DNA from 4 places in the Yersinia sp. KBS0713 genome. Region 3 is predicted to be linked to each of the others. Evidence: predicted binding sites of a transcription regulator. Region 3 holds the regulator's gene; each other region holds the start of a gene.

Region 1 (3,164 bases), 2.0 Mb from region 3:
ATGATGGATTTTTCTAAAGGGATATAGATATGAAAGCAAAAGTGACAGTGACCAAACTTGAATTACGCAACGTCAGACTAATACAATCTCCAGGACAAATAGGACACAGCTTCGAATTCGTCACAAGATTGAAAGTCGAACCGCGCACTATGGGGCTATTTTCTGGTGAAGGTATTGATTGGCCAAAGTTACAATGGTTCGAAACCATAGACTGGTATAAGTTAGATTTGGAAACAGAGACATGGATTTACGTGGGGAGTGAGCCACGCCATAAAGATTTATATGCAGCAAATCCATTGTCGCAAACTTTTATCACGTGGAGGGAAGGGTATCGTTATACATTTGCAAGAAATACCCGAGGGTTTCCAGTCACACTCATAAATGCCCCTGAAGCTGAGGTCAAACATTGGATCGCGCGTAACGGCTTTGAGTGGGAGCTGCCGATCAAGGACATACCAAGTATAAGTTTGCAGGGAGGTTCTCGTGGTGGAGCAGGAGTCAGCCTCGTTATTGGTCCCACCCGTCGCCGCGTCGTTCGTTTCAATCTAGGTTTTGCTGGAAATCCGCATCGAATTCATTGCACACAGATACTCGAAACGGTTGAGGGCCAGCCTACAATTAATGTTTTTATACCAAAAGAACTCAATAATATTGACTTGAACGATCAAGACAAACTCGTCCTATGGAGCAACTCGGTCAATTTTTAGATATATAACATGCCCCAACGGTTTGGTAAGCAGAGCACTGTGGGTGTGAGGCGGTAATATTTCATGTCATTGGTCGCCAATGGCAAATAGTCCATTAGGTTACATTAACCATTAAATATCATCGGTGAATAATATGCTATCACGTACAGAGTTAGAAAGATTAGGCCTTTTCCCAGCACAACCCAATATTTTTCCATACCAAACGCCAATACTAATAGGGCTACCACGGACATTTGATGAGATAATAGAAAATGCTATCGCAGCTGGACGCATTAGGGTTGTTGTCGGCGGTAAAATGGAGTGGGTTATGACGCCTATTGATAGGGGTAATATATCTAGAGTGGAACCGGGTAACTTACCTGATATTCTAAGAAGAAATGGTTATTGGCAACATGTCGCCAGTATTCGATGGTCACCAGACCAGAAAAATTTTATAACAATGGTAACCGATTATTTCAGCAGACAGAATCCTCAGTATATCAGTCGATATGGCATAGTTAATGCTGGTCAAATACACCTCTACGTCACAAGGTAATCAGTTTTGTGGGTTATTCCCCCTCGGCCCTCCACTAACTCCTTCCTGAAAGGGGGCCAGTGGAAGAACCCTAGAAAATACTGCTGCAGTAGTGGTAAAAAAACCACTGCTCCCTTGACTTCAAACGGTATAAATAACCAGCAATGATTACTTATTATGTGCAGTAAATCACATAACTAATCAAATAGTTGACGCCATATGCTAAAAGCCCCAACATAGCCGATAATCTTTATTTAGAAGCGCGAAAAATACTCGGTTGGCAGAGAAGGAGCCGGTTTAGTGATAACGGATGGACAGCCTGGGCATATTGATCAAATCAAGCAGACCAACGCAGGGGCCGTGTATCGGCTAATTGATCTGTTCGGCCCCATATCCCGCATTGAACTCTCTAAGCGGGCCCAGTTGGCCCCCGCCAGTATCACTAAAATTGTGCGCGAGCTGGTTGAAGCGCACCTGGTTAAAGAGACCGAATATCAAGATGTGGGTAGCCGTGGGCGGCCAGCTATTGGCTTAGTCCTGGATACCGAAGCCTGGCACTATGTCTCCGGCCGTATCAGTCGTGACTTCATCACCCTTGCACTACGTGACCTCAGTAGCAAACTGGTGGTTGAGGATCACATTCCGCTACCGGATAGCCACCCGGAACCCCTGCTAAATCGTATTCTCAACGAAGTGGACCGCTTCTTTATCCGCCATCAGGAAAAGCTGGAAAGGCTAACCGCTATCGCCATTACCATGCCGGGTATCATTGATGCACCGGCAGGTATTGTGCATAAAATGCCATTTTATGATGTTGATGAGATGCTGCTTGGCCCCGCACTGCAGCAGCGAACGGGACTGCCGGTCTATCTGCAACACGATATTTGCGCCTGGACCATGGCCGAGGCGCTGTATGGTGCCTCGCGCGGATGCCAGAATGTGATTCAGGTGGTGATTGACCATAATGTGGGGGCCGGTGTTATTACCGCGGGCAGGGTATTACATGCCGGTAGCCGCAGTGTGGTGGAGATTGGTCATACCCAGGTCGACCCCTATGGCAAGCTCTGTTATTGCGGTAATCATGGCTGCCTTGAGACAGTTGCCAGTATTGAAAATATGCTGGAAATTGCCCAGCAACGATTAAATGGCTCCATGAGTTCGTTATTACATAGCACGCCACTGAGTGTTGAATCTTTATGTGATGCCGCGTTAGCCGGTGATCAACTCGCCAAAGATATTATTTTGGGTGTCGGCCACAGCGTAGGGCGAATTGTCGCCATTATGGTCAACTTATTTAATCCGGAAAAGATCCTGGTAGGCTCGCCGCTAAATAAAGCCGCCTCTATTTTACATCCGGCCATTGCCGCTTGTATTCGCCAACAAGCACTGCCCGCATACAGCGATAATATTCTGGTTGAACCGACCGCATTCTTTAATCAGGGTACAATGCCCGGCGCGGCATTAGTAAAAGAGGCGCTCTATAACGGCTCATTATTAGTGAAACTGCTGCAAGGCTAAGCTATTAACCACTAATAATTAAGAGTTAATTATTAGTGGTTATCTCGTGTCTACTCCTCCTATTATTTGCGCTTATCCGCTAAAAAGCTCTCTCAGTTCGGTAAAACCTTGCGCTAACGCAAGCTGTCCATGGTCGGCATCGCCTAGACTTTTGTCCATATTGCCCATTTCGCTAATGTTAAGTGAAAAGAGTTAAGTCTGCGTGACCAGATTTCGGAGTATTATTATGTTAACGCGAGTATTTGTGACGGGTACCGACACCGCTGTTGGTAAAACCGTAGTGTCACGGGCCTTACTTCAGGCTTTAAGCCAAAATGGCAGAACAGCGGCGGGCTATAAACCTGTCGCGACCGAAAGCAAAGAGACCGCCAATGGATTGCGCAATCAGGATGCGCTAATTTTACAAGCATCGTCATCCATTGAGC
Region 2 (3,164 bases), 2.1 Mb from region 3:
AAAATTACCCCATTCTCATTTTCATCATGGGCACTGAGGGTCCATGGCAGAAGACGTGCAAAGCCGTGGGACGGTTGTGCTGATGGGCCAAACCAAGGCCAGCATATCGGCACACCACCGCGAATAGCGATACCATCCTTAAATGGTGTGTTATTACTCAACCAAATAACAGGTTGTTCACCACTAGGTTGATAGGCCAATAAGTGCGCGCCTTGCAAGCTCACTGCCGCACGCACCTTCGGGTGGGAAACAACCACGATTGGCAATTCATCCAACTGGCGTTGGCTGATATAAGGTGAAATTTGTTCAACAACAGGTAGGGTGAATACTTTCTCGTTCATTCGTTTGGCCTTATGGGAAAGGGAGCTTGAGATCCATTGAACTTCAGTCTCTCGATAATATCACAGGCTTTAAATCTTGCAGCAAATGCAGGGCGTCGTTGTGGTAAATTATTGATATTGCGCAACTAAAATAAAAAAGCCACCCGAAGGTGGCTTTTGGCAGAGCTCGACATCAATCCAATTATTTGGAGATGTGAGAGATCAGATCCAGAACTTTGTTTGAGTAGCCAGTTTCGTTATCGTACCAAGAAACCAGTTTCACAAAGTTGTCATTCAGCGCGATACCTGCTTTAGCATCGAATACTGAAGTCAGTTTTTCGCCGTTGAAATCGGTAGAAACAACGTCGTCTTCGGTGTAGCCCAGAACGCCTTTCAGCTCGCCTTCTGAAGCTGCTTTGATTGCAGCACAGATCTCTTTGTAAGAAGCTGGTTTTTCCAGACGTGCAGTCAGGTCAACAACAGAAACGTTAGGAGTAGGAACGCGGAACGCCATACCAGTCAGTTTGCCGTTCAGTTCTGGGATAACTTTACCCACAGCTTTAGCAGCACCGGTAGATGAAGGGATGATGTTCTGGGATGCGCCGCGGCCGCCGCGCCAGTCTTTGTGAGACGGGCCATCAACAGTTTTCTGAGTTGCGGTAGTTGCATGAACCGTGGTCATCAGCGCTTCAACGATACCGAACTTGTCGTTGATAACTTTAGCCAGTGGAGCCAGGCAGTTTGTGGTGCAAGATGCGTTAGAAACGATCTCTTGGCCAGCGTATGCCTTGTGGTTAACGCCCATAACAAACATAGGGGTGTCGTCTTTAGAAGGACCGGTCAGAACAACTTTCTTCGCACCAGCAGCGATGTGCTTACGTGCAGTTTCGTCGGTCAGGAACAGGCCAGTTGCTTCAGCAACAACGTCAACCTTAACTTCGTTCCACTTCAGGTTAGCCGGATCTCTCTCTGCGGTAACACGGATGGTTTTACCGTTAACAACCAGATGGCCGTCTTTTACTTCTACAGTACCGTCGAAACGACCGTGGGTAGAGTCGTATTTCAGCATGTACGCCATGTAGTCAGCGTCCAACAGATCGTTGATTGCAACGATTTCGATGTCAGAACGTTCTTGAGCAGCACGGAAAACAATGCGACCGATACGGCCAAAACCGTTGATACCTACTTTGATAGTCATATATTCCACCAGCTATTTGTTAGTGAATAAAAGGTTGGTTGTAAAATTACAAAAACCTTACCGAGCGTCAAGCGGAATCGTGTCAATTATTGCTACAAATCAAACCAAGGTAGGTAGATTGAACATTAATCGCGCGTTTCCAGATACGATTAGCCTCATTTTTATATTGGGGCGAATTATTCAGTTTAAAGTGAGAATCCATAATATTTGAGATTTTTATCACATTTACACCGTTAACACCTCGATGGCATACAGTTTAGGACAATTTTAAATGCTTTGTTGTTAATTTTTTGTTATTATTAGACGTTGTTTTCGTTGACTTTATTCCCTGCCAGAGAATCGCACAAATGGCTAAAGAACTGAACCCCACAGAAAATATTGAGAAACTCTCCGATATTCAGCGGCATGTCACCCAGCAACGGGGGACGGAAGCGCCTTTTAGCGGCAAATTGCTGCATAACAAACGCGATGGCGTCTACCAGTGTCTCTGTTGTCACCAGCCACTTTTTATCTCAGAATCAAAGTTCGATTCTGGTTGCGGCTGGCCGAGTTTCTATCAGCCGCTTGATGCAGACTCTATCCGCTATGTTGATGATTATTCACATAATATGCATCGTGTGGAGATTCGTTGTGGCAATTGTGACGCGCATTTAGGGCATGTTTTCCCTGATGGGCCACAGCCTACCGGTGAGCGCTATTGCGTGAATTCGGCGTCACTTAATTTTGTTGACGATCAAAATGGCGAGCAAATCGCGGGCTAAATAGCCGTTAATGCCGCATTTTGGTGTGTGAAAAATCGATTCAGCTTATTATTCATTTAGCTAAGGATGCTCTGATGGAGCTTGAAGACCTGATTTCAGTGATGACACCGGAAATTTACCAGCGTTTAGCCCAGGCCGTTGAGCTGGGTAAATGGCCGGATGGTGTGGCGCTGACACCGAAGCAGAAAGAGAACAGCCTGCAAATGGTCATGTTATGGCAAGCACGTCATAACGAGGATGCGCAGCATATGAGTATTGGCACTGATGGCCAGATAGTGATGAAAACCAAGCAAGAGCTGAAGCAGCAATTCAGCCAGCCGACATTGGTTAAACTGAAACCAGAGTAGGGCACTGCCTGCAAGCTGATTGGCAAATGTAATATCTGTGCGAATCAATGGAGCCTATCTGGCTCCGTTGATGTTTATACCGCCAAGCGGTTATCCATGAGTGGGATTAATTTCAGCCACAAATTGTGCCAGCGTTTGTAAGTCAGCCCCCGCCTTGCTCATCACATCAAACGCTTGCTGGCTATCCTGCGGTTGTAAATTTACGCCGCGGCAACCGTCACTGATGACTGTGGTTTGATAACCTAAAGATAATGCATCTAGCACGCTGTATTTTACGCAGTAATCTGTTGCTAGCCCCATAATATACAAGCGCTCTATACCTTGCTGCTGCAACCAATCATCCAGCGCTGTTTTACTCCGCTGACCATTGTCAAAGAAAGCGCTATAGCTATCGACGTCAGGATCTTGCCCCTTGCGGAAGGTGGCGGTGATGGCCTTTTGTTGCAATTGCGGATGCCAATCAGCTCCCGGCGTATGCTGCACACAATGTACTGGCCACCAGACTTGTGACAGCCCATTCAGATCCCCGATAGTACCC
Region 3 (3,164 bases):
GCCATCACCGGTTAATAGCTGCAAGATATACACCGCCGTGATGGTTCGACCAATAACCGCTAGCCCGTAGTTGTTACGTTGCACCAGATAGGCCACCAGTGTGATCAGCAACATAATGCCCAGTGTCACCCCCTCCGGCATCTGTAAATGCAGCAAACCTGCCGCCAACACCAGCCCGATCAGTGTCCCGAGGGCGCGGTGATAGATGCGCACCTTAGTCGCGTTATAGCCGTTTTGTACCACCAACATCACGGTGAGTAAGATCCAATAAGGTTTTGGCAGGTGCATCAAGGCACCAATATAGCTGCCTGCGGCCAGTGTCACCCCCAGTCGTGCGGCAGCGCGCAGCGCACCAGACTTAAATGAGAGGTAACTGATAAGGGCGGGCCAAAATGGCTGCTGTTGCTGGCTGGAGATCAACTCGCGCTCATACAGCGGGCGTCGGTCACTCAGGATCTGGATAACGTGGCTGGTATGGTAGTAGCAAAATTGCGCCACTGGATTATTGGGGTGCTGCTGGGCTATCTCTTCCAGTTCAACCAGCGCATCGCCGGCGGTGAAATTTCGCTTGGCACGGTGGTGATAGAGAATATCATCGGCAATAACGCGCATTTGAGCTGAGATAATCTGCGTATTGCGGCGAAGTACCTCCTCTATCCGACTATGCTCCAGGAGGTCTCGCACTCTATCTGACTGATTCAGCGCCGCAGTAATGTGCTCTTGCAGGTCTAGCGCCATCTGAAATAGCCCCAATAGCCGTTTGCGCTCCGCCTTGGTGGCATTGTTGATTAAGTTAAATTGCTGATAAAGCTGGTTAATTTTGTCCATTATCCCCTGTTGCCGATCAAGCAACGGGGGGAGCGCCTTTTCCGGCTCTACATGCTGGGAGAGTAGGTTGTATTTAGCGTCGCAATAATCTGCCAGTAAATGATAAAGCTGGCTTAGTGGCTCACGGATCGGCTGGTCTCTGCATAACCGGAACCACAGCCAGTTAAAGAGGCCGTACCAGAGTGTTCCGACAGCGCACAACAGGGGTGCTTGCCAGATAGGTGCGCGACCAACCATGCTTAGGCTGAATATTGCGGCGATTAACGCGGCGGGCAACAAGTGGCCATGGAGGGGGCTGATTGCGCCGTTGACACCGAGCACCAGTGCTAGCCCGAGCATGATCCACGGCAAGGGAATGTGCCACAGCAACAGCTGCTGGGTCAGGAAGCTGCTCAGTGTAAAGAGCGCGCCACCAATAATCAGCCGCCGGAAGAAGTGTTGGTGCGGTGTATCCAGCGAGGCAATATTGCAACACGCGGGTATCAGGGAGAACATCAGTCCGAGTCGCAGCTCGCCGATAGCAAAGCCTAGGGCTGCTGGCAGGCAGAGAACTAATGTTTGGCGTAATGCATAGTTTACTTCAGGATGATAAATAACCCGTTGCCACTTCATTTAGGCCCCAGAAATTTATTAATCACAAAAGATTGAGAAAACCGATGCCGAGGGTATCGGCACCGGTTTATAGGGAATTAACGGGTGCCGTAAACGACAATCGTTTTACCGTGTGCGGAGATCAAGTTCTGATCTTCCAGCATTTTTAGTATCCGCCCCACAGTTTCGCGGGAACAGCCAACTATCTGACCAATTTCCTGGCGGGTAATCTTAATCTGCATCCCATCTGGGTGGGTCATGGCATCAGGTTGTTTTGCCAGGTTAAGCAGCGTTTGTGCAATGCGCCCAGTAACATCAAGGAAAGCGAGGTTACCCACTTTCTCGGATGTAATCTGAAGGCGGTTCGCCATTTGTGAAGAGAGGCGCATCAAGATATCTGGATTTACCTGAATCAACTGACGGAATTTTTTGTAAGAAATTTCAGCCACTTCACAGGCGGTTTTTGCTCTAACCCAGGCACTACGCTCTTGGCCTTCTTCAAATAATCCAAGCTCGCCGATGAAATCCCCTTGGTTTAAATAGGAGAGAATCATCTCTTTACCCTCTTCATCTTTAATCAGCACCGCAACGGAGCCTTTCACGATGTAGTAAAGCGTTTCGGCCTTTTCACCTTGGTGAATTAGCGTACTCTTCGATGGGTATTTGTGGATATGGCAATGAGACAGGAACCATTCGAGAGTCGGGTCTGTTTGTGGCTTGCCGAGAACCATTCGCTGTTATCCTCTGTTGTTATCGCTGCCTAACTTAACAGGGCTCAGAGTTCCCTGTACGGCGTGCTTTTAAAATACACTTTCTTTTAGCATATTAATTTGCTCAATTGCCGAAAGGTATAGCCAAGATACGTACTGGATAGAAACCCTTCACTGAGTATTGGGAGCTACCCTATTTAATTCTAGAAACAACACTTTCGGTTCTGTTTGTAGCACAGGATGAGGTCAGTGTCTTGTGTTGTATCGCTTCAGCATGATGAACATCGGGTTACATTGCCAGTTTCTAAATGAAAGGGTAGTCTGGATCAGAAAATTTAACTGGGAGCGAGTGTTATGCAGGCACGTGTAAAGTGGGTTGAGGGGCTGACATTTTTGGGTGAATCGGCGTCAGGACATCAAGTTTTGATGGATGGAAATGCCGGTGATAAAGCACCTAGCCCGATGGAGATGTTGTTGATGTCAGCAGGTGGCTGCAGCGCGATTGATGTGGTCTCTATTTTGCAAAAAGGGCGTAACGATGTGCGCGATTGTGAGGTCACGTTAACCTCTCAGCGTCGCGAAGAAGCACCGCGTCTGTTTACGCAAATCAATTTGCACTTTATCGTCAGCGGTAAGGGGCTTACTGACAAAATTGTTGAGCGTGCGGTTGAGCTGTCAGCAGAGAAATACTGCTCCGTCTCCCTGATGTTGGGTAAAGCGGCGACCATTACCCACAGTTTTGAAATTCGTGAAATTGCCTAGTTAATCAGCACCCTAGTGATGTTCAACGTTCCTGGTGTTGCAGCCAGCATCATCGCAACGCCAGAAACGAAGGAGATTAGCCGATCGTCTTGCCCTCCAGTAGTTGCTGCACTAACGGGGCCATAATCAGCTCCATTGCCAGCCCCATCTTTCCACCCGGCACCACCAATGTATTGATATTAGAGATAAATGACCCTTGCAACATTGCCAGCAAGTAGGGGAAGTCGATCTGGTCCAAACCTCGAAAATGAATGACAACAAAACTTTCATCCA
Region 4 (3,164 bases), 200 kb from region 3:
GCAAGGCCGCCGTGGCTCACTGGCTATTGACGATGAAGGTGTGCCGGGCCAATACAACGTATTGATCGAAAACGGTATTCTGAAAGGCTATATGCAGGATAAGTTGAACGCGCGCCTAATGGGGGTTGCCCCAACAGGTAATGGTCGCCGCGAATCTTACGCGCACTTGCCAATGCCGCGTATGACCAATACTTATATGTTAGCGGGCAAATCAACACCAGAAGAGATTATCGCCAGTGTGGAGTATGGCCTCTACGCGCCAAACTTTGGTGGTGGTCAGGTGGATATCACCTCCGGCAAGTTCGTGTTCTCAACCTCCGAAGCTTACTTAATTGAAAAGGGCAAAATCACCCGCGCGGTGAAGGGGGCTACCTTGATTGGCTCCGGTATTGAAGCGATGCAGCAGATCTCGATGGTCGGCAATGACTTAGCGCTGGATAAAGGCGTCGGCGTCTGCGGCAAAGAGGGCCAAAGCTTGCCAGTGGGGGTCGGCCAACCGACCTTGAAGCTGGATAATCTGACAGTGGGTGGCACGGCGTAGGGTTTAGAGATAAGCGCCGATATAATTATTAACGATAGCCCTGATATATCTCTGCAACGCTCTTAAAGTATTCGGTTAAGTAATCGATGCAGACTTGAACCTTGAGGGGCATTTTATCTTTTTCAGTATATAGCGCATATACCGGGCGTGGGTCAGAGTGATATTTTTTGAATAACACTTCCACTTCACCGCGCTTAATCTCCTCTATCACCCACATCAATGGTGCGTAGGCGATGCCTGCGCCCGCTTTAAGCCAGCGGATCATGGTTTGTGAGTCGTTGGTCACAAAGCGGCCTTGTGGCGATATTTGTGTGGTGATCCCTTCCGGTGCTATCAGCTCGAAATTACTGTCTGGCCTCACGCTGTACTCCAGCCAGGAGAAGTTGATCATATCGCTCGGCTTTTCAGGGGTGCCATGTTGCAACAAATAGCTTTTGGCGGCGCAGACCACCATTGGCATAGAGCCGAGGCGGCGGGAAAATAGCCCCGAATCTTGCAATGCCCCCACTCGAATGACCACATCCAGACCATCGCCAATAAGATCAGGTGCCGGGATACCGGTAACCAAATTGACGGACAAACCGGGGTACTCTTTCAGCATATCCGCTGTCATGGTCGCCAGCACATTTTGTGCCATGGTGGATGAACAGCCGATTCGCAATGTGCCGGTTGGCGTATTGTTAAATGCGTATAACTGCTCATGCACCTCTTGCACTTCCTGCAACATGCGCCGACAGCCCTGATAATAGATCCGGCCCGCTTCGGTCAGACCAATGCGGCGAGTACTGCGGTTAAGCAGTTTAACATTTAGCTCGGTTTCCAGCTTGGATACGGTCTGGCTTATCGAGGATACACTCATCTCCAACTGCCGTGCCGCCGCAGTAAAAGAGCCGCATTCAACCACTCTGGCAAACACCGACATCCGTTTTAGTCTTTCCATTGCTTATCCTGTGTGACCTATTTGTTTAGCGCTAAACGCTTATTTTACATTGATTGTTAACTCTAGCTTAAAAGTGATTTAGATCACACATTGTAGATAAGTTGATAATAAGCAGGCTAATATACTGTTGTCGGAGAAAGGTCCGAAGTCTGAAAGCCGCGTAGCTAAAGTGTTACCTCGCCTCGTCCAGCTTGCAGTTGCACCTACAAGTTTAACCTATAACTCTACCTTATCGCTGGTGCTTTTAGCCTTGCCCGCGGTGGTTGAATGAGTTTCAGTTTAGAATTTAACTATTAACCTAGGCATGTTCACTGACATCCTATAATTGAGAGGATTTAAAGAATGAGTTTGCTTCCGGTGATGGTGATTTTCGGCCTCTCTTTCCCGCCGATATTTCTTGAGCTGCTTCTCTCGCTAGCCCTTTTTTTTGTCGTGCGCCGTCTGTTACAACCCACGGGTATTTATGAGTTTGTTTGGCACCCGGCACTCTTTAATACCGCGCTGTATGGTTGCCTTTTTTACTTAATTTCTCGTTTTTCTTCCTGAGGTCGCCGTGAATACTTTTTCATTAAAAATAATCCGCATCGGCATCACCTTATTAGTGGTCTTACTGGCTATCATCGCTATTTTCAAGGTGTGGGCTTTTTACACTGAATCGCCATGGACCCGTGATGCTAAATTTACCGCCGATGTAGTCGCTATTGCACCGGATGTCAGCGGTTTGATCACTGAGGTGCCGGTTAAAGACAACCAACTGGTGCAGAGAGGCCAGATTCTGTTTGTGATTGACCAACCCCGCTATCAGCAGGCACTGGCCGAAGCGGAAGCTGATGTCGCCTATTACCAAACGTTAGCTGCCGAGAAGCAGCGCGAATCTGGCAGACGGCAGCGGTTGGGGGTGCAGGCGCTGTCACAAGAGGAGATCGACCAATCCAGCAATGTGCTGCAAACCGTCCGTCATCAGCTGGCAAAAGCCATTGCACTCCGTGACTTAGCCAAACTTGATCTGGAGCGAACCACAGTGCGCGCGCCTGCCGAAGGCTGGGTGACCAATCTGAATGTTCATGGGGGGGAGTTCATTAACCGCGGTGCGACCGCTGTCGCATTGGTAAAAAAAGAGACTTTCTATATCTTGGCCTATCTGGAAGAGACCAAGCTGGAGGGGGTTAAGCCGGGTTATCGGGCGGAAATCACCCCTCTGGGTAGCAACCGCATTCTGCATGGCACTGTCGACAGTATCTCCGCCGGTGTGACCAATAGTAGCAGCAGTGTCGATAGCAAAGGGCTGGCGACCATTGATAATAATCTTGAATGGGTACGTCTGGCGCAGCGGGTGCCGGTGAAGATTCGTTTGGATAGCGAAGATCAGCAGCATCCATATCCAGCAGGCACCACCGCGACGGTAGTGATAACCGGAGCAAATGATCGTGACCCTAATCAGGCCTCGCCGATGATTAAGTTGATGCACCGTCTGCGCGAGTTTGGCTAACATGAACAGCCCGACCTTCATTCGTCTGCGCTTTGCCTTTAAGCTGAGTTTTGCCATTGTAGCCGCGCTGTTTCTGGGTTTTCATTTGCAACTGGAAACGCCGCGCTGGTCAGTGCTGACTGCCGCGATTGTCGCCGCTGGCCCAGCTTTTGCCGCCGGTGGCGAGCCATTCTCTGGCGCAATTCGTCACCGTG

What was found. Region 3 encodes CRP, which controls carbon source genes, mostly activating them, when cyclic AMP is high. Its sites were predicted from a motif close to ATGTGANNNNNNTCACAT; they were not measured.
Positions count from the first base shown of each region.
Region 1: a site for CRP is predicted at 1,399-1,416, ahead of mlc (ROK family transcriptional regulator Mlc). Genes of this name have one in related genera too.
Region 2: a site for CRP is predicted at 1,726-1,743, ahead of msrB (peptide-methionine (R)-S-oxide reductase MsrB). Genes of this name have one in related genera too.
Region 4: a site for CRP is predicted at 1,553-1,570, ahead of aaeR (HTH-type transcriptional activator AaeR). Genes of this name have one in related genera too.

Region 1 is NZ_CP042173.1:2,209,478-2,212,641, reverse strand. It holds gene FFE93_RS10325 (hypothetical protein) at 30-707, shown strand; gene FFE93_RS10320 (hypothetical protein) at 841-1,242, shown strand; gene mlc (ROK family transcriptional regulator Mlc) at 1,522-2,739, shown strand; gene bioD (dethiobiotin synthase) at 2,966-3,164, shown strand, end outside.
Region 2 is NZ_CP042173.1:2,349,338-2,352,501, reverse strand. It holds gene FFE93_RS10995 (D-hexose-6-phosphate mutarotase) at 1-341, opposite strand, end outside; gene gapA (glyceraldehyde-3-phosphate dehydrogenase) at 523-1,518, opposite strand; gene msrB (peptide-methionine (R)-S-oxide reductase MsrB) at 1,866-2,279, shown strand; gene FFE93_RS10980 (YeaC family protein) at 2,354-2,626, shown strand; gene pncA (bifunctional nicotinamidase/pyrazinamidase) at 2,717-3,164, opposite strand, start outside.
Region 3 is NZ_CP042173.1:227,612-230,775, forward strand. It holds gene FFE93_RS00920 (YccS/YhfK family putative transporter) at 1-1,440, opposite strand, end outside; gene crp (cAMP-activated global transcriptional regulator CRP) at 1,518-2,150, opposite strand; gene FFE93_RS00930 (OsmC family protein) at 2,484-2,891, shown strand; gene FFE93_RS00935 (phosphoribulokinase) at 2,968-3,164, opposite strand, start outside.
Region 4 is NZ_CP042173.1:425,711-428,874, forward strand. It holds gene tldD (metalloprotease TldD) at 1-541, shown strand, start outside; gene aaeR (HTH-type transcriptional activator AaeR) at 570-1,481, opposite strand; gene aaeX (p-hydroxybenzoic acid efflux pump operon protein AaeX) at 1,824-2,027, shown strand; gene aaeA (p-hydroxybenzoic acid efflux pump subunit AaeA) at 2,035-2,970, shown strand; gene aaeB (p-hydroxybenzoic acid efflux pump subunit AaeB) at 2,972-3,164, shown strand, end outside.